3 regions of the Modicisalibacter sp. 'Wilcox' genome follow, and region 3 is predicted to be linked to each of the others. Evidence: predicted binding sites of a transcription regulator. Region 3 holds the regulator's gene; each other region holds the start of a gene.

Region 1 (6,293 bases), on a different contig from region 3:
CGGCCAGGATCTGCAGCCAGGGCTGCCCGTAGACTTCCAGGAACGCCCACTCGGTGGCGCGATCGCGCATGTCCCGGTAGGCATCGAGCCCGCGCACGATATTGTCGGACACCACCTGCTCGACGGCCCGCCAGGGGTTGCCGTCGCCGACCGGGGCGCGATTGGCACGCACGGCATCGGCCAGCACCGGCAGCGGCACGGTCGCCGGATTGCGATCCGACAAGAGCTTGTAGCCCAGGCGGATCGGATGCAGGCGGCGCATCCAGCGCGCGGCCTCGGGGGTCATCCAGGCACGCAGCCAGGGCTGCAGGTAGCGCTGGTAGAGCCCCAGGTTGATCTCGGAAAGCCGCGCCACGGTGGCAAAGCGCCGCTCGTCCTCCTGCAGCGGCTGGACCACGCCCTCGACATCGTCGAGCTCGCGCGGCGAGAACTCGAGCAGGTAGTCGCCGTCGACCGACCCGTTGGCCGACGCCGGCCGCTCGGTGACCTGGGTCTCGTACAGGCCCGGCGGCAGGATGTCGATGTAGTCCATGTTGGCGGTGAACTCGGCATGCTCCTTGCGCGAGACACTGCTCGAGACGAAGATCCCCAGGTGCCCGGTGGTGTCGTGAATGCAGTAGACGATGGTCTGCTCGTTGGCCTGGATGTCGTCGACGCTGTCGTAGAGGTCGGTGATCCAGCCCAGCGCCTGGGGCGGCGGCGTGATGTCGTCGCCCCGTGAGCAGAACACCACGATCGGCGAGCGGATGTTGCGCAGGTCGATGCGCCGGCCGTCGCGGGTCAGCAGCTGCGCGGTGCTCAGGCGGTTGCCGACGAACAGGTTGTCGACGATGTACTGGATCTCCTCGCCGGCCAGCACCACGTGCCCGCCCCACCAGCGCTCGAACTGCAGATAGCGTTCGGCCTCGCTGTCGATGTTGGCGAACAGCCGATACTGCTTGCTCCAGAGCGTATTCGACGGGTTGAGCTTCTCGAAGTTCTGCACCAGCCAGGCGCCGTCGAAGCTGCCGGCCCCCAGGTCGCTGGCCAGGGCCGTGATCCAGCTGCCGCCGGTCATGCCGCCGGTGTAGCGCATCGGTGCCTTGCCACGCTCGCCGGCCCAGTAGGACAGCGGCGCGCCGGCGATCAGGATCGGCCCGAAGCAGGCGGGCTCCAGCGCCGCCGCCATCATCATCTGCCAGCCGGCCTGGCAGTTGCCGACCACCATGGGCCGTTCCGTGGTCTGCGGATGCCGGGCGATGACGGCACGCAGGAACTCGACTTCCGCCTCGATTACGTCCTCGACGGTCTGGCCGGGCTCGGGGAACGGCAGGAAGCCGATGAAATAGCAGGGATGGCCGGCCCGCAGGGCCACGCCGATCTCGCTGTCGGGCTTGAACCCGCCGATCCCCGGACCGTGCCCGGCACGCGGGTCGATCACCACGAAGGGACGCTGATCCTCGTCGATCTCGACCCCCTCGGGGGGCAGGATGCGCAGCAGTTCGTAGTTGACCGGCCGCGCCAGCGTCCGGCCGTCGATCAGCAGCTCCGCCTCGAAACCCAGCACCGAGGGGCGCGTCTGCTCCATGTGCTCGAGATACTGATTGCCCCGCTGGCGCATGACATCCAGGTAGAGCACGCTGCGCTCGAGGGTGTCTCGCCAGTAGTCGACGGCGGCCTGGCCCAGCCCCAGGGGGTCCCACAGGGCGGTCAGTGACGTGGCAAGCGAGGCATTGACGGGAAACATGGGTCGACTCCGGAAGTGAGTGCTGCACTGCAAGATAAGCATACGCTTCCCCCGCCGTCGATACAGCCCACCGGCTCTGCAAATTCATGCGCATTTCGGGCGCAAGCCAGTGCCGGCCGGGCACCCGTCTGGTGCAGGATCGATGTCGCGACGCGCCAAAACAGTGCACGAAAAGCGCCATTCTGGTGAGGCTCGACAACAACTCGCTGTTTTCACGATGAAAAGAAAGCTGGCATGCATCGTGCTTGAAAAGGGTCCGCGCTCGCCTTCTGCACCGCGGCGTGCACCAGGAACCCACACAACGACACAACACGCCATGACTGACATGCCTTCCAGCTCCGACGTCCTGTTCCTGCTTCTGGGCGCCTGCATGGTACTGGCCATGCACGCCGGCTTTGCCTTCCTGGAAGTCGGCACGGTACGCGCCAAGAATCAGGTCAACGCCCTGGTCAAGATCATCACCGACTTCGCCGCCTCGACCGTGGCCTACTTCACGATCGGCCACCTCATCGCCTACGGCTCGGGGTTCTTCGTCAGCGCCCAGAGCCTGTCGGCCGATCATGGCTATGGCCTGGTCAAGTTCTTCTTCCTGCTGACCTTCGCCGCGGCCATACCGGCCATCATCTCCGGCGGCATCGCCGAACGGGCCCGCTTCTACCCGCAGTTCACCGCCACCCTGCTGCTGGTCGGGCTGGCCTACCCCGTCTTCGAAGGCATCGTCTGGAACGACAACTGGCAGCTTCAGGACTGGCTGACCCGGACTTTCGGCCATCCCTTCCACGACTTCGCCGGCTCCGTGGTGGTGCACGGCTTCGGCGGCTGGGTGGCGCTGATGGCGGTGCTGGCCCTGGGTGCGCGGCGTGGGCGCTATCCTCGTCATGGCGCGGTGGCCGCCCACCCGCCGTCGAGCATCCCCTTCCTGGCGCTGGGCGCCTGGACCCTGACGGTCGGCTGGTTCGGCTTCAACGTGATGTCCGCGCAGACCCTCGACGGCATCAGCGGCCTGGTCGCCGTCAACTCGCTGATGGCGATGGTCGGCGGCATCCTGGCGGCCATGGCGCTGGGCCGCAACGACCCGGGCTTCATCCACAACGGGCCGCTGGCCGGGCTGGTGGCGGTCTGTGCCGGCTCGGACCTGATGCACCCGATCGGCGCCCTGGCGACGGGCGCCGTGGCCGGGGCCCTGTTCGTGTCGCTGTTCACCCTGACCCAGAACCGCTGGCGCATCGACGACGTACTGGGTGTGTGGCCGCTGCATGGCATCTGCGGCGCCTGGGGCGGCATCGCCGCCGGCCTGTTCGGTCAGTCCTGGCTGGGCGGGCTGGGTGGCGTCAGCCTGGCCGCGCAGCTCGTGGGCACGCTGGGCGGCATCGTTCTGGCGGTCGTCGCCGGCGGCATCGTCTACGGCGGGATGAAGCGGCTGGTGGGTATCCGTCTCAGCGAAGAGCAGGAGTTCGAGGGCGCCGACCTGGCATTGCACCGGATCAGCGCCACGCCGAATCGCGACTGAAGCGCCGCCATTCTACTCAGACAGACGGCGGGTCCTCGCCCCGCGGCGGAACTGCCGGCGGCTCGCCCGAGGGCGATTCGAAGACTTCGGGCGGCTCGGCCGTGCCGGTCGAGCCGCCGGGTGCCGCGGCTTCCGAGGGCCTGCCGCGCTGTCGCTCCCGCTCCCGCCATGCCAGGGCCCCCAGCCCCGCCACGGCGCCGTACTTGATCACCTTGCCCAGGGCACTGCGACCATGGCGGCTGCTCAGCAGCAGCCCCAGTGCCCCGCCGGTCAGCATGCTGCGCGTATCCAGGCGACATGCCTGACCGCAGCAGCGATCGAGCCAGCGGCCCACTTCCTCCTTCGCCTGCCTGTCATCCATGCGATTCTCTCCTGTGTGTCGATGACCATGCACCTTGCGCCCCGCACGCCGTGCGGGGCCATCATGCCCGGGCGTCTCAACCGCCGTTCGCGGTCCTGGCCTCGAGCGCCTCGACCACCTCGCTTCCCAGCCCGAGCGAGGCGGCAAGCTGGTCGAGCCAGGCTCGCTCCATCGGATTCTGCACGTCGATGATGGCGACACTGGCCAGATACATTTCACGCGCCGCCTGGGGCGAGTCGGCGTCCATCGCCAGCTGCCCGGCATCCAGCGGCGCCTGGAGCTGCTCGTCCACCCAGGCCAGCAACGGCGGGTCGGCTCCCAGCGCATCGATCTGCTCGACCAGCTGGGCGCGCTCGGCGGCATCGATATGGCCGTCGGCCCGGGCGGCGGCGATCATCGCCTTGAGCAGCGCCATGCTGCGAGCTTCAAGGGCCTCGCCCTGCAGCTGTTCCAGTGGCTCGCCATCGTCGGGCACGGCCGTTTCGCTCGTGTCCCGACCGGCCTGGTGCGACTGCCAGGCGCGCCAGGCCAGCGTTCCCAGCCCGGCCAGGGCGCCGTACTGGATCGCCCGTCGGCCGGCACGCCGCCCGCGATGGGTTCCCAGCAGGATTCCCAGGGCGCTGCCGGGCACCAGTCGGCGTGGATCCGGGCTGCGCTTGCCGCGGCTGCCGGCCTGCTTCATCAATTCCTCGAGCATTCCCCTGGCGTTCATGACACGCTCCCGATCCGCCTGAAGACGCTGTCAGCATAGGTGATAGCCGCCCGAGACGAAAAAGCCCGGCATTGATGCCGGGCAAGCAAGTGGTGTCGAGCGTGCCGTGTCACTCGATCTCGATCAGCACCTCGCCGGGGGTCACCCGGTCGCCGCGCGACACGTGCACGGCCTTGACGCTGCCGGCGACCCGGGCATGCACCTCGGTTTCCATCTTCATCGCCTCGGTGATCAGCACGGCCTGCCCCGCCTCGACCGCGTCGCCGACCTCGACCAGCACGTCGACGATGTTGCCGGGCATCGAGGTGGTCACGTGACCGGGCGCGGAGGCCTTGGCGCGCCCCGACTCGCCGCCGCCGACATAATCGTCCTTGGCCTCGAAGACCACCTCCTCGGGCATGCCGTCCAGGGTCAGGTAGACCTGGCGCTTGTCGCCGGTGCGCCCCACGCCGGTGATCTGCACCTCGTAGGACTCACCGTGCACGTCGATGACGAACTCGGTGGGCACGCCCTCGGTCACCGGGCGCTCGGCCGGCTCGGCGCTGGGCAGCGGCTCGGGCGACAGCGTGCCGTCGCGGCGACCCTGCAGGTAGTCACGTCCCAGATCGGGGAACATGGCGAAGGTCAGCACATCCTCCTCGCTCTCGGCCAGCTCGCCGATCTCGCCGGTCAGGCGTGTCATCTCGGGCGACAGGCTGTCGGCCGGCCGCCCCTCCTCGACCGGCTCGTTGCCGATGGCCTGGCGCCGGACGGTCTCGTTGACCTCGGCCGGCGGGTGGCCATAGCCGCCCAGCAGGTAACGCTTGACCTCGTTGGTGATGCTCTTGTAGCGCTCGCCGGTGAGCACGTTCATCACCGCCTGGGTGCCGACGATCTGCGAGGTCGGCGTGACCAGCGGCGGGTAGCCGAGGTCGGCACGCACCCGCGGGATCTCGGCGAACACCTCGCGGATCTTGCCCAGCGCGTTCTGTTCCTTGAGCTGGTTGGCGAGGTTGGACATCATGCCGCCCGGCACCTGATTGATCTGTACCGAGACGTCCTCGCGGGTGAACTCGCTCTCGAAGGCGGCGTACTTCCCGCGCACCTCGCGGAAGTAGTCCCCCACTTCCTTGAGCGCCTCCAGATCCAGCCCGGTGTCGTAGCCGGTGCCCTGCAGGGCGGCGACCATCGACTCGGTGGAGGGATGGCTGGTGCCGCCGGCGAACGCCGAGTTGCAGGTATCGATGTGCCGGCAACCGGCCTCGATCGCCTTGAGCTGGCACAGCGCCGAAAGCCCGGAGGTGGCGTGGGCGTGCAGCTGGATGGGTACGTCGACGGCCTCGCTCAGCGCGGCGACCAGCTCCTCGGCGGCATACGGCGTGAGCAGCCCGGCCATGTCCTTGATGGCGATGGAATCGGCGCCCATCTCGACCAGCCGCCGCGCCTGGTCGACGTACATCGCCAGGGTGTGCACCGGGCTGACCGTGTAGCACAGCGTGCCCTGGGCGTGCTTGCCGCTGGCCTTGACCGCGGCCATCGCGGTCTCGAGGTTGCGCAGGTCGTTGAGCGCATCGAACACCCGGAAGATGTCGATGCCGTTCTCCGCGGAACGGGCGACGAAGCGCTCCACCACGTCATCGGCGTAATGCCGATAGCCGAGCAGGTTCTGGCCGCGCAGCAGCATCTGCAGCGGCGTGCTGGGCAGCGCCTCCTTCAGCGAGCGCAGGCGCTCCCAGGGGTCCTCTTTGAGGAAGCGCACGCAGGCGTCGAAGGTCGCCCCGCCCCAGACCTCGAGGGAGTGGAAGCCGATGGCGTCCAGCTGCGGGCAGATCGGCAGCATGTCCTCGGTGCGCATGCGGGTGGCGATCAGCGACTGGTGACCGTCACGCAGCACGACGTCGGTGACGTGGACCCGGTCGGGTTGCTTCGGGCTCATGAATCTCTCCTTATAGTCCGGCGTGGGCGGCGATGGCGGCAGCGATGGCCAGCGCGACCTCTTCGGGGT
Region 2 (6,293 bases), on a different contig from region 3:
CGGAACAGGCGCACCAGCACCCAGTTGCGGTAGCCGCTGTGGCTGCGCACCAGCGCCGGATGACGCAGTTCGCTCTCCTCGGCGCGCCCCCAGTGGATGCCGCAGGCATCGGCGCGCCCCTGGGAGAGGAGCGACAGCCCCAGCTGGGTGCCGGTCACGCTGTAGCCGTAGAAGGCCTGGGCCTGCTGGCGCTGGTTGAGACGCATGATCAGCGCCGCCAGCAGCGGGTCATCGCTGCCGGTGATCATCAGGCGATCCGCCAGCACGCCGTGGTGGCAGGACTCCAGGATCCACTGCTCCACCAGCCGCCGGGGGAACAGCCACTTGCCGGTGACCTTGGTGGAGGGAATCGCGCCCTCGCTGGCCAGCTGGTAGATCTTCTTCTCGTTGAGGTGCAGCAGTTCGGCGACCTGATGCACGGTCAGAAACGGCGAGGCGACGGTCTCACTCATCGGCGCCCCTTGCACGGCGTGATGAACGATCCCCCGGCCGCGGCGCCGGCACGGCATCGAGGCGCAGCCGCGACTGGTCGTCGACGACCTGGAAGTGGCGCCCCTTGGCCCGTGCCACCAGCAGCACACCGAAGCGCCGCGCCAGCTCGACGCCCTTCTGGGTCATGCCCGAGCGCGACACCAGCACGCTGATGCCCATCTGCGCCACCTTGAGCACCATCTCGGAGGTCAGCCGCCCGGTGGTATAGAAGATGTCCGCCTCGCCCAGCTCGGCGTCCTCGGCCGGGCCCTCGCCCAGCGCCGCCAGCCACTGCCGGCCGGCGAGGGTATCCACCGCGTTGTGCCGCCCCACGTCCTCGACGAAGCCCAGCACGCGATCCTGACGGCACAGCGCGCAGCCGTGCACGGCCCCTGCATTGCGGTAGGTCTCGTTGAACGCCTTGAGGTTCTCGAGCAGGCGATACAGCACCGACTGTGACAGCGGCGTGCGCGGCAACGGGTTCAGGTCGGTGGCGTCCAGCAGGCGCCCGAACACCGTGCCCTGCCCGCAGCCGGTGGTCACCGTGCGCTGTGCCAGCCGGTCATCGAGATCCTCGGGCAGCGCCCGGGTGACCACCGCCGCGGCCTCCACGTCCCAGTCCACCTGCAGCACCTCGACGTCCTCGGCGCGGGTCAGCAGCCCCTGATTGCGCAGGTAGCCCAGCACCAGCGCTTCCGGCTCGGCCCCCAGCGTCATCAGGGTGACGATCTCGCGGCGATTCAGGTACACGGTCAGCGCCCGCTCGGCGGCGATCGCCTGGCGACGCGGCTCGCCGTACTCATCGGTCACGGTGATCTCGACCGTGGTCGGCCTGCGCGCCCGGCTCAACACGATAGTGGCCATGCGTTGCTCCTTTCGGTTTGCCGACAGGATACTCAAAGCGCCACCGACCTGCGCAAGCAAAATCCCCGGGCAGGCAGAGCCCTCGCGGTTAGTGCCGCCAAGGGCTGATCCGCCGACAGGTCTACGAGGGGGCGCTGTGGACCCCTCCATGGGCGCTACCTACGCCATCTGACCGCCATGGATGGCGGAAATGCCGGAATGGAAAGGAACACTTTCCGGCCATGGCGTAGGACCCCCTCTTCGACCTGTCCCCGGCGCCCTTGCCGGGGACAACGACGATTACCCTGACCGGACAGGCCCGCTCCGACGGGTTTCCCGCACCGTCAGGCACGGCGCTTGCAAGCAATTGCGGCACGTTGGCGCACGGCAACCCGCCAGCCCCGACAGCACAGGATCCCCGCAACCAGGAGGCCAGCACCCCCATGGCGACCGACGACAACCTGCGACACGTCAGCCTCGAGCTGACCTGCCGGACCCGCGAGATCAAGGGCTTCACGTCCCGGTCCTGGCACATCACCGCCCTGGGCTGTCACGACCGCGGCCCGCATGTGCTGCCGCTGACGCTGTTCCTCACCGAGCGCACGGCCTATCGCTTCAACCTCGAGTCCCGCCAGCCGCGGCTGTTCGTGCGCTGCGAGGCCGGCGACGACACCCTGACACCGCGCGAGGTCACCGCCAGCCAGGAGGTCGCCGCCAACTGGATGGACGGCGAGACGCAGGTCCTCGACGCCCCCATGCCGCCGGCGATTCATGCCTGGATCGAGGCCTACCTGGCACGCCACGGCGAACGCATCGATGCCGGACGCAAGAAGAAGCGCGCGGGTGCCGGCCGCGCGCGTCAGGAGTGACGCCATGAGCTTCATGAACCGCTGGTCGCAGCGCAAGCGCAGCCAGGGCGAGGAACCCCCCGCCCCGACCGATGAAACAACGCCGGACGCGACAACCGAGGAAACCGACGCCGCCCCGACCGGTGCCGCCGCGCTGATTCCCGGCTACGACCCGCAGCGTCCACTGGACGAGCAGCTACCCGACCCCGACACGCTCGGCGCCGGCGACGACTTCCGCGCCTTCCTGCTGCCCGGCGTCGGCGACCTGCTCAAGCGACGCGCGCTGCGGCGCCTGTTCAAGGTCGGCAACTACAACGTGCGCGACGGCCTCAACGACTACGACGACGACTACACGACCCTGAAGAGCCTGGCGCCGGAAGCCGGTGAACGCATCCGCCAGTGGCTGCGCCGCGATGCCGAACAGGCCGAACCGCAGACGCCCCCCGCCGCCTCCGAAACGGCGGCCGAGGCGACCGACGACGAGCCTCTCGCCGAGTCCACCGACGAGGCGGCCGACGAGGCGGCCGATGAAGCAGCCGAGCGGACAGCCTCGACCACGCAGGCCACCGCGCCGGCCGATGGTGACGAAACGACACCAAATGACCCAGTCCGGCATCCGAGTGAGTCAACTTGACCCACACGCACGACCGGCGGGCCCGAAACACTCCCATATCTTGCCCGGTCCCCCCTTCGTTTGCAGCGGGAATGGGAACCCCGCCTGCAATGGAAAACGCCAGATAACCGGACCCGACGCAGATCGGGCCGCCGCCACCCGTGTGGCAGGCACAAGACCGTGGCAAGACCGACACGCTGATGAGGTGACATGCCCCAGTTCATCGATACGCGGGCGCTGAACGACGACGCCCGCAATGCCGCCGCCCGCGAGGCCGCCCTGCAACAGGTGTCCTGGCCGCGCAACCTGGCCCCCGCCACCGTGAGCTACACCAGCCACGGTCATGTGGCCCTCGTCGGCCCGGCCGAGGCGATCGGCCCGGCCGCCCGGGCGCTCGCCGACAGCGAACTCGCCAGCCTCACCCTGGTCGCGACCCGCCACGCGGCACGGAACACGGTCGCCGACATTCCCGGCGCCCATGCCGTCGCCTGCGCCGCACCGCAGCTTGCGGGCCACCTGGGCGCCTTTCACCTGACCGCCCGCGACGGCGGGGAGTCGCTGGCCCGGGCGACCATCGGCCGCGATCATTTCGACGCCGTGCTCGACCTGGGCACCCCGCCGCTGCTGGGACACGACCTGCCGCCACCCGGCTACTATCGTGTCGGGACGCGCGCCGGCACGGACATGCCCCTGGCGGATGCCCTGGCGGCGCTGCGCGAGTGCGTCGGCGACTTCGAGAAGCCGCGCTACTTCCAGATCGACAGCGACCTCTGCGCCCATGCCGGCCGCGGCCAGACCGGCTGCACCCGCTGTCTCGAGGTGTGCCCGGCCGATGCGATCTCGAGCCTCAAGCAGGAGATCGTCATCGACCCGTTCCGCTGTCACGGCGCGGGCAGCTGCACCAGCGTGTGCCCCACCGGCGCCATCCGTTACGCCCTGCCCGCCCCGGAAAGCCTGGACGCCTACATCGCCCGCCTGCTGGCGACCTATCACGCCGAGGGCGGCGAGACGGCGGTGGTGCGCTTCCTCGACCAGGAAGCCCATGGCGCCGAGACCGACACGACCGCGGGCCATGTGCTCGATATCCCCCTCGAGGAGATCGGCGCCGCCGGGCTCGACCACTGGCTGGGTGCCCTCGCCCGCGGCGCCGGGGAGGTGCGGGTGGTGCTGCGCGACGACCTGCCGCCGTCGCTGGCGCGACTGGTCCGCGACCAGTACGCCCAGGCCCGCGCCCTGCTCGAGGCACTGGGCCACGACACGCGCCGCCTGACCCTGATCGCCGACGGCGACACCGCGGCCCGCGATGCCCTGCCGATCCTGACGCCGCTGGCCGGCCGCCTGGAGGGCGAGCGCCCCACCGCCAAGCGCGAGGCGCTCAACGCCGTCCTCGACTTCCTCGCCGCCCACGCCACGCCCGCCGAGGCGCGGGTGACGATGCCCGAGGGCGCGCCCTTCGGCACGCTGGCCATCGACGCCGACCACTGCACGCTGTGCATGGCCTGCGTGGCGGTCTGCCCGACCCGGGCGCTCTCCACCGCCGGGGACACGCCGAGCCTGCACTTCCAGGAAAGCGCCTGCGTGCAGTGCGGCCTGTGCGAGAGCGCCTGTCCGGAACAGGTCATCCAGCTCGAGCCGGGGTTCCTGGCCACGCCCGAGGCGCGCCACCGTGTCGAGACGGTCAAGGAAGAGGCCCCCTTCGAGTGCATCAGCTGCGGCAAGGCCTTCGCCACCGCCAGCACCATTGCCTCGATCAAGGAGAAGCTGGCCGCGCACCCGTACTTCGCCGGCGATGCCATCAAGCGCCTGGAGATGTGCGAGGACTGCCGCGTCAAGGACATCTGGCATGACCTGGCGCGTGACCCCAATGCTCAGCTGAAGGTGTGACCATGACAACGCCCGAGTCCCTCGCCATGGCCGACGCCACCGTCCCGAGCACGGAAGCCGCGGAGCGCAACGCCCTGCGCGCCGATATCTACCGGCTGCTGGCACGCCTGGTCCGCGAGACCCCCAACGCCGAACTGCTGGACTTCCTCGCCGGCCTCGAGCCGGATGACGAGAATTCGCCGCTCAAGCGCCACTGGGCCTCGCTGTCGCTGGCCGCTCGCCATGCCCGGGTCGAGTCCCTGCACGACGTCCACTTCGGCCTGTTCGTCGGCGTCATCCAGGGCGAACTGGTGCCCTACGCCTCCTGGTACCTGACCGGTTCGCTGATGGAGATGCCGCTGGTCGCGCTGCGTCAGGACCTCGCCCGGCTGGGCTTCGAGCGCGCCGAGCACGTCAAGGAGCCCGAGGATCACTTCTCGGCGATGTGCGAGGTGATGGCCATGCTCATCGACGCCGGCGACGCCGCCCAGGCGGGCTTCTTCCAGCGTCACCTCAGCCCCTGGGCGCTGCGCTTCATGCAGGACCTGGCCCGCGTCGAGTCGCCGTTCTACGCCGGCGTCGGCGCGCTGGGCGAGGCCTTCCTCGCCCGCGAGAATGCTCAGCTGCCTCTCGACCCCGACACCCGGGTCGTGATGGTTTCGCCCTCCGCCGCCTCGTCCGACGACGAGGCCGGCGATTCATGAACCCCGTACACCGCCGCTCGAACGGCGATACCCGGTACGCAATGAACCAAGGAGTTGCCCCATGAAAGAGCCGAACAGCCCCGCCCGGCGTCGCTTCCTGCGCAACATCGGCATTGGCACGGCTACCGCCGGTGCGGCGGTGGCCGTGGGTCACGTCACCCTGGCCCAGGCCCAGTCGGACGAGTCGGACACGCCCGACGGCCAGGAAACGAAATACCGTGAAACCGACCACATCAAGGCGTTCTACGCCACCCTGCGCGACTGAACGGTCGTCGGAACCGGAATCGAGGACCCCACCATGCGATTGACTCGAAAATCCTCCCAGCCCACCGGCCAGGATGGGCTGGGCATCAGCCGCCGCCAGTTCCTGCAGCGCAGCGGCGTGGCTACCGGCGGCCTCGCGGCGGCCGGCTTCATGGGCCAGGGCATGATGAAAGCCGCCTCCGCCCAGGAAAAGACCGCCTACTCCGATGCGCCGGTCGAAACCAAGCGCACCATCTGCTCGCACTGCTCGGTGGGCTGCGGCGTCTATGCCCAGGTGCAGAACGGCGTCTGGACCGGCCAGGAACCCGCCTTCGACCACCCCATCAACCGCGGCGCGCACTGCGCCAAGGGCGCCTCGCTGCGCGAGCACGGCCACTCCACCCGGCGCCTGAAGTACCCGATGAAGCTGGTCGACGGCAAGTGGCAGCGCCTCGAGTGGGACCAGGCGATCAGCGAGATCGGCGACAAGGTGCTGGAGCTGCGCGACCAGTACGGCCCCGACAGCGTCTACTGGCTGGGCTCGGCCAAGTTCAACAACGAACAGGCCTACCTGATGCGCAAGCTGGCCGCGCTGTGGGGCACCAACAACACCGACCACCAGGCACGCATCTGCCACTCCACCACCGTGGCGGGCGTGGCCAACACCTGGGGCTACGGTGCCATGACCAACTCGCTGAACGACATGCA
Region 3 (6,293 bases):
CGCAAGATCGCCGCCACCCTGGCCAGCACCGGTACGCCGGCCTTCTTCGTGCACCCCGGCGAGGCCAGCCACGGTGACCTGGGCATGATCACCCCGCGCGACGTGGTGCTCGCCCTGTCGAACTCCGGCGAGACGGCCGAGGTCACGGCCCTGCTGCCGCTGCTCAAGCGCATGGGAACCCCGCTGATCAGCATGACCGGCCGCCCCGGCTCCACGCTGGCCCGCTACGCCCAGGCGCACCTCGACGCCGGCGTGTCCCGCGAGGCCTGCCCCCTGGATCTCGCCCCCACCGCCTCGACCACCGCCGCCCTGGCGCTGGGCGACGCCCTGGCGGTGGCCCTGCTCGAGGCCCGCGGCTTCACCGCCGAGGACTTCGCCCTGTCGCACCCCGGCGGCAGCCTCGGCCGCCGACTGCTGCTCAAGGTCGAGGACCTCATGCACACCGGCGAGCGGCTGCCGCGCGTGACGCTGGGCAGCCCGCTGCGCGACGCCCTGCTGGAAATCACCCGCAAGGGGCTGGGCTTCACCTGCGTGATCGATGCCGACGGCCGGCTCTGCGGGGTCTACACCGACGGCGACCTGCGCCGCACCCTCGATCAGCACGCCAACCTGCATGACCTGAGCGTCGATGCCGTCATGACGCGAGGCGGCAAGCGCATCCGCGCCGAGGTGCTGGCCGCCGAGGCCGTCAAGCTGATGGAGGACAATCGCATCACCGCCCTGGCGGTGGTCGATGCCGACGAGCGCCCGATCGGCGCCCTGCACATGCACGACCTGCTGGCCAGCGGCGTCATCTGAGCCGAGCCCCGCACCCCGCCCACCGACAGGAGGAGAACGCCATGGTTCTGGATCCGCGCCTCAATCACCCGCGCCTCGTGGAATGCGCCCGCCGCGTCAGGCTGCTGGCCCTCGACGTGGACGGCGTGATGACCGACGGGCGGCTGCACTTTCAGTCCGACGGCCAGGAGATCAAGAGCTTCCACACCCAGGACGGCCAGGGCATCAAGCTGCTGCGCCAGGCGGGCATCGAGATCGCCCTGATCACCGGGCGCACCTCGTCCATGGTCAGCCGCCGCGCCGCCGCACTGGGCATCGAGCACGTCTATCAGGGCAACGACGCCAAGCTCGACCTGCTGCGCCAGCTGCTCGACAAGCTAGGGCTGAGCTGGGAGCAGGCAGCCTACTGTGGCGACGACCTGCCCGATCTGGCCCCCATCCAGCGCGCCGGTCTGGGCATCAGCGTGCCCAACGCCCCGGACTACATCCGCCGCCACGCCGACTGGGTCACCGCCCGCAGCGGCGGGCACGGCGCGGTCCGCGAGATCTGCGATGGCCTGCTCGAACTGCAGGGACACTGGGCGTCGGTACTCGACACCTACCTCCACGGCCAGGGCTGACGCCATGACCCTGTCGCGCCGACGCCTCTCCACCCTGCTGCTGGTCCTGCTCCTGGTGGGCCTGGGCGGCGTGCTGACGCTCATCGACCAGCGCGATGTAGGCCTGCCCGGTCCGGTGCCGACCGGCGAGACCGGCGAGCCGGACTACTATCTGGAAAATGCCCGCCTGACCCGCTTCGATGCCACGGGCCGGGCCTACCAGCACCTGACCACCCCGCGCCTGGCGCACACCCCGGACGATGACATCACTCGCCTGGAAACGCCCCGAGCCCGGCTGGACGACAAGCAGGGCCGCACCTGGCTTGCCACCGCCGACAAGGGTAGGCTGGAGGCCGGCGGCAACCCGCTGGTGCTCGTCGGCGACGCCAAGCTGCAGGCTCCGGAAGAAGGCTGGCAGGTGGAAAGCGACGTGCTCCACTACGATGCCGACACCTACCACGCCTGGAGCGACAGCCGTGCCACGCTGCGCCAGCACCGGCAGCACGCCAGCGGCGACCGGCTCGACGCCTGGATCGACACCGGCCGCATGCGCCTGAACGGCGACGTTCAGGGCTTTCATCCGCCGATCAGCCCACAGGGAGGAACCTGATGCGCCCCTATCTTGCCGGCCTCGGCCTGACCGCACTGGCATTGTTCGCCCCCGGCGTCTCGGCGCTGGAAAGCGATGCCCGGCAACCCATCAACGTGGCGGCGGATCGCCTGGATCTCGATGATCGTGCCGGCACCGCCGTCTACACCGGCGACGTCAACCTGACCCAGGGCAGCATGGTGCTCGAGGCCGAACGCGTCGAGATCGAACGCAACGACCAGGGCGAGGTGACCCAGGTCACCGCCACCGGCGACAAGCAGCGCGCCTACCTGGAGCAGCGCCCCGCTCCCAAGGAGCCCCTGGTGAAGGGCTGGGGCAACACCGTCGTCTACCATGCCGGCGAGCGCCGGGTCGAGCTGATCGGCAACGCCGAGCTTCACAAGGCCCGGGACACCTTCAACGGCGCCTACGTCGAGTACTACCTCGACAGCCGCAAGGTCCAGGCCCGCTCCAGCGCGCAGGGCAGCGATGGCCAGCGGGTGCGCATGACCCTGACACCCAAGTCGTCGCCGTGAACCCGCCGCTTCGAGGAATAGCATGAAGACCCTTGTCGCCCGCCATCTCGCCAAGAGCTACAAGAGCCGCCGTGTGGTCCAGGACATCAGCCTGACCATCGGCCAGGGCAGCATCGTCGGCCTGCTCGGCCCCAACGGAGCGGGCAAGACCACCTCGTTCTACATGATCGTCGGCCTGGTGCGTGCCGATGCCGGCGAGGTGGCGATCGACGACCTGGACCTGAGCCGTGCGCCCATGCACCAGCGTGCCCGCGCCGGCATCGGCTACCTGCCCCAGGAAGCCTCGATCTTCCGCAAGCTGTCGGTGGCCGACAACATCATGGCCATTCTCGAGACCCGCCGGGACCTCGACAGGGCGGGCCGCCGGGCGCAGCTCGAGCAGCTGCTCGAGGAGTTCCATATCGGCCACATCCGCGACAATCCGGGCATGAGCCTGTCCGGCGGCGAGCGGCGTCGCGTGGAAATCGCCCGCTCGCTGGCCACCGAGCCGGCCTTCATCCTGCTCGACGAACCCTTCGCCGGCGTCGACCCCATCTCGGTGGGCGAGATCAAGAGCATCATCCGCCAGCTGCGCGACCGCGGCATCGGCATCCTGATCACCGATCACAACGTCCGCGAGACCCTGGACATCTGCGACAAGGCCTACATCGTCGGCGACGGCCAGATCATCGCCGAAGGCGGCGCCGAGGCGATCCTGGCCAGTGAAAAGGTCCGCGAGGTCTACCTGGGCCACGAATTCCGGCTCTAGCCCGCAGGGCGCACCGCGCCCGCCACCTTGTGGCACACTTATTGCTTATTTACTTGCAAGGCAAGAGGGGCCGGGATACGGTATCCCCGAATCCGTCAGCGAAGTAGGCATGTCATGGCTATGAAACCCACGTTGCAGCTCAGGGTCGGCACGCAGCTGACCATGACGCCCCAGCTGCAGCAGGCCATCCAGTTGCTGCAGCTGTCGACGCTGGACCTCCGCCAGGAAATTCAGCAGGCGCTCGAGTCCAACCCCATGCTGGAGATGGAGGAGGAATTCGGCGAGACCGCGGTCAGCGAAGCGGCCGAGGACGACTGGAACCAGGACATCCCCGATGAACTGGCCGTCGACAGTGACTGGTCCGACACCTATCAGGACTTTGCTTCCGGCGGGCGCAGCGACGAGGGGCCGGACCTCGAGCGCAATGCCGCCGGCGAAAGCCTGCAGGATCACCTCGCCTGGCAGCTTGCCATGGCCGGCCTGGGAGAGCGCGAAATCCTCATCGCCGAGACCCTGATCGACGCGGTCGATGCCGACGGCTACCTGACCGATCCGGTCGACGCCCTCGTCGACGGCCTGCGTGCCCAGGGGCTCGCGGGCCTGCGCGCCCCCGAGGTGGAAGCGGTGCTGATGCGCCTGCAGCAGTTCGACCCTACCGGCGTGCTGGCCCGCGATCTGCGCGAATGCCTGCTGCTGCAGCTCGGCGTCCTGCCCGACGACACCCCTCTGCTGCCCCAGGCCCGACGGCTGGTCCGGCAGTTCCTCGAGGCACTGGCCGCCGACGACCGCAAGCTGCTCAAGCGCCGGCTGCGGCTCGACGACGCCCAGCTCGACAGCGTGATCGCGCTGATCCGCACCCTCGACCCGCGCCCCGGCCAGGCCTTCGACGCCTCCGGCAACGACTACGTGATCCCCGACCTGCTGGCGCGCCGCACCCGCGACGGCTGGCGCATCGAACTCAACCCCGAGGCGCTGCCCCGCCTGCGCATCCAGCCCGACTATGCCGCCCTGATCCGCCGCGCCGACAAGAGCGACGACAACACCTTCATGAAGCAGCACCTGCAGGAGGCACGCTGGCTGATCAAGAGCCTTTCCAGCCGCAACGACACCCTGCTCAAGGTGGGACGCGAGATCATGACCCGGCAGCTGGACTTCCTCGACCAGGGCGAGGAGGCCATGAAGCCCCTGATCCTGGCCGATATCGCCCAGGCGGTGGAGATGCACGAATCCACCATCTCCCGGGTGACCACCCAGAAGTTCATCCACACGCCGCGCGGTGTCTTCGAGCTCAAGTACTTCTTCTCGAGCCATGTCGGCGGCGAGGGCGACGCCCACTCCAGCACCGCCATCCGCGCCCGGCTCAAGAAGCTGATCGGCGAGGAGCCTCCGCGCAAGCCGCTCTCGGACAGCAAGCTGGTCGACCTGCTGGCCGCGGACGGCATCAAGGTGGCCCGCCGCACCGTCGCCAAGTACCGCGAGGCCATGGGTATCCCTTCCTCCAGCGAGCGCAAGCGACTAGCCTGAAAAGGCCCTCGGACACCAGCGTCGACGCATCTGCCTATCGGCGTCTCCCGGGGGTTTGCTAAGCTGCAAAAAGGGTTACAATCGAGCCACCACCCGCCGGAACAGGAGCGTGTCCATGCAAGCGAACATCACCGGCCATCACGTCGAACTGACGGATGCATTGCGTGACTACGTCAACGAGAAACTGACGCGTCTCGAGCGCCATTACGACAACATCACGACGGTTCAGGTGACCCTCTCGATCGAGAAGGAACGTCACCAGGCTGCCTGTACCCTCCACGCTGCCGGTGCCGACTTGCACGCCGAAGCCGAGAACGGCGACATGTACGCCGCCATCGACGCCCTCGCCGACAAGCTCGATCGCCAACTCGTCAAGCACAAGGAAAAGGCTCAGGCCCGCGCGCAAGGCGCCGGGGCTCGCTGACTCCGCCCATCATGACACTGGAAGCCATCCTGCCCCCCGAGCGCACGCTCTTCGCGGTGCCCGGGGGGAGCAAGAAGCGCGTGCTGGAATTCTTCAGCACCTTCATCGCGCAGAACACGCCGAGCCTGGACAGCCAGGAAGTCTTCAGCCGCCTGATCGGCCGCGAGCGGCTGGGCAGCACCGGGATCGGCAACGGCGTGGCGATTCCCCATGCGCGCAACCCACACTGCAAGGCACCGATCGCCGGCTTCCTCAAGCTGCAGGAACCCATCGACTTCGATGCCGTCGACGGCGAACCGGTCGACCTGATCTTCGTGCTGCTGGTGCCCGAGGAGGCGGACGACACCCACCTTGCCCTGCTGGGCCAGGTGGCCGGCATCATGAACGATGCCACCATCCGCGCCCGCCTGCGTCGCAGCGAGAGCCAGCGCGAACTCTACGAGATACTGCTCGAGGCCATCCGCCGCCAGGAAAACGCCCCCGGCGAGACACCCGGGTAGCCGGATCCGTGTCTCGCGTTTCACCGCCATCAGGAGAGCCGCCGCGATGCAGCTCGTGATCATCAGCGGTCGTTCCGGTTCCGGCAAGTCGATCGCGCTTCAGGCCCTCGAGGACCTGGGCTTCTATGCCATCGACAACCTGCCGGCCATGCTCCTCGACCCCCTGATCGACGAACTCCGTCAGGACGATGCCCGCCGCTCCAGCATCGCCGTGAGCATCGATGCCCGCAACGTGCCCACCGCCCTCGAGCGATTTCCCGGGCTGCTCGAGACCCTGCGCGCCCGCGGCCTCGACTGTCAGGTGGTCTACCTGACCTCCGAGGACAAGATCCTGCTCGAGCGCTACTCGGCCACGCGGCGCCGCCACCCGCTGACCCGGGACACCGAGATGACCCTGGCGGAAGCCGTCGAATCCGAGGAGCAGGCCCTGTCGGGCATCCGTGACCTCGCCGACCTCGTCATCGACACCTCCCAGCTGTCGGTGCACGAGCTGCGTGGACGCATCGCCGAACAGGTCGCCCATCACCGCAGCGGCCAGCTCACCCTGACCTTCGAGTCCTTCGGCTTCAAGCGCGGCGTACCACTCGATGCCGATA

What was found. The regulator sigma-54, encoded in region 3, starts transcription at its own class of promoters, with help from an activator protein. The targets are predictions, from matches to a motif close to TGGCACNNNNNTTGCTNT.
Region 1: G7A98_RS07690 (ammonium transporter) is a predicted target of sigma-54. The motif match lies at 1,957-1,974, and genes of this name have one in related genera.
Region 2: G7A98_RS13895 (DUF3305 domain-containing protein) is a predicted target of sigma-54. The motif match lies at 1,661-1,678, and genes of this name have one in related genera.

The regions. Positions count from the first base shown of each region.
Region 1 covers NZ_WNXF01000006.1:139,868-146,160, forward strand. The annotation lists gene G7A98_RS07685 (DUF3141 domain-containing protein) at 1-1,726, opposite strand, end outside; gene G7A98_RS07690 (ammonium transporter) at 2,043-3,236, shown strand; gene G7A98_RS07695 (DUF533 domain-containing protein) at 3,253-3,597, opposite strand; gene G7A98_RS07700 (tellurite resistance TerB family protein) at 3,674-4,309, opposite strand; gene oadA (sodium-extruding oxaloacetate decarboxylase subunit alpha) at 4,419-6,224, opposite strand; gene G7A98_RS07710 (acetyl-CoA carboxylase biotin carboxylase subunit) at 6,235-6,293, opposite strand, start outside.
Region 2 covers NZ_WNXF01000016.1:15,169-21,461, reverse strand. The annotation lists gene G7A98_RS13905 (helix-turn-helix transcriptional regulator) at 1-452, opposite strand, end outside; gene G7A98_RS13900 (formate dehydrogenase accessory sulfurtransferase FdhD) at 445-1,335, opposite strand; gene G7A98_RS13895 (DUF3305 domain-containing protein) at 1,758-2,183, shown strand; gene G7A98_RS13890 (DUF3306 domain-containing protein) at 2,188-2,796, shown strand; gene G7A98_RS13885 (4Fe-4S binding protein) at 2,986-4,659, shown strand; gene G7A98_RS13880 (molecular chaperone TorD family protein) at 4,662-5,342, shown strand; gene G7A98_RS13875 (twin-arginine translocation pathway signal) at 5,404-5,607, shown strand; gene G7A98_RS13870 (formate dehydrogenase subunit alpha) at 5,641-6,293, shown strand, end outside.
Region 3 covers NZ_WNXF01000012.1:42,523-48,815, forward strand. The annotation lists gene G7A98_RS11830 (KpsF/GutQ family sugar-phosphate isomerase) at 1-798, shown strand, start outside; gene G7A98_RS11835 (HAD hydrolase family protein) at 840-1,397, shown strand; gene lptC (LPS export ABC transporter periplasmic protein LptC) at 1,402-1,986, shown strand; gene lptA (lipopolysaccharide transport periplasmic protein LptA) at 1,986-2,501, shown strand; gene lptB (LPS export ABC transporter ATP-binding protein) at 2,524-3,249, shown strand; gene G7A98_RS11855 (RNA polymerase factor sigma-54) at 3,364-4,773, shown strand; gene raiA (ribosome-associated translation inhibitor RaiA) at 4,889-5,197, shown strand; gene ptsN (PTS IIA-like nitrogen regulatory protein PtsN) at 5,209-5,697, shown strand; gene rapZ (RNase adapter RapZ) at 5,744-6,293, shown strand, end outside.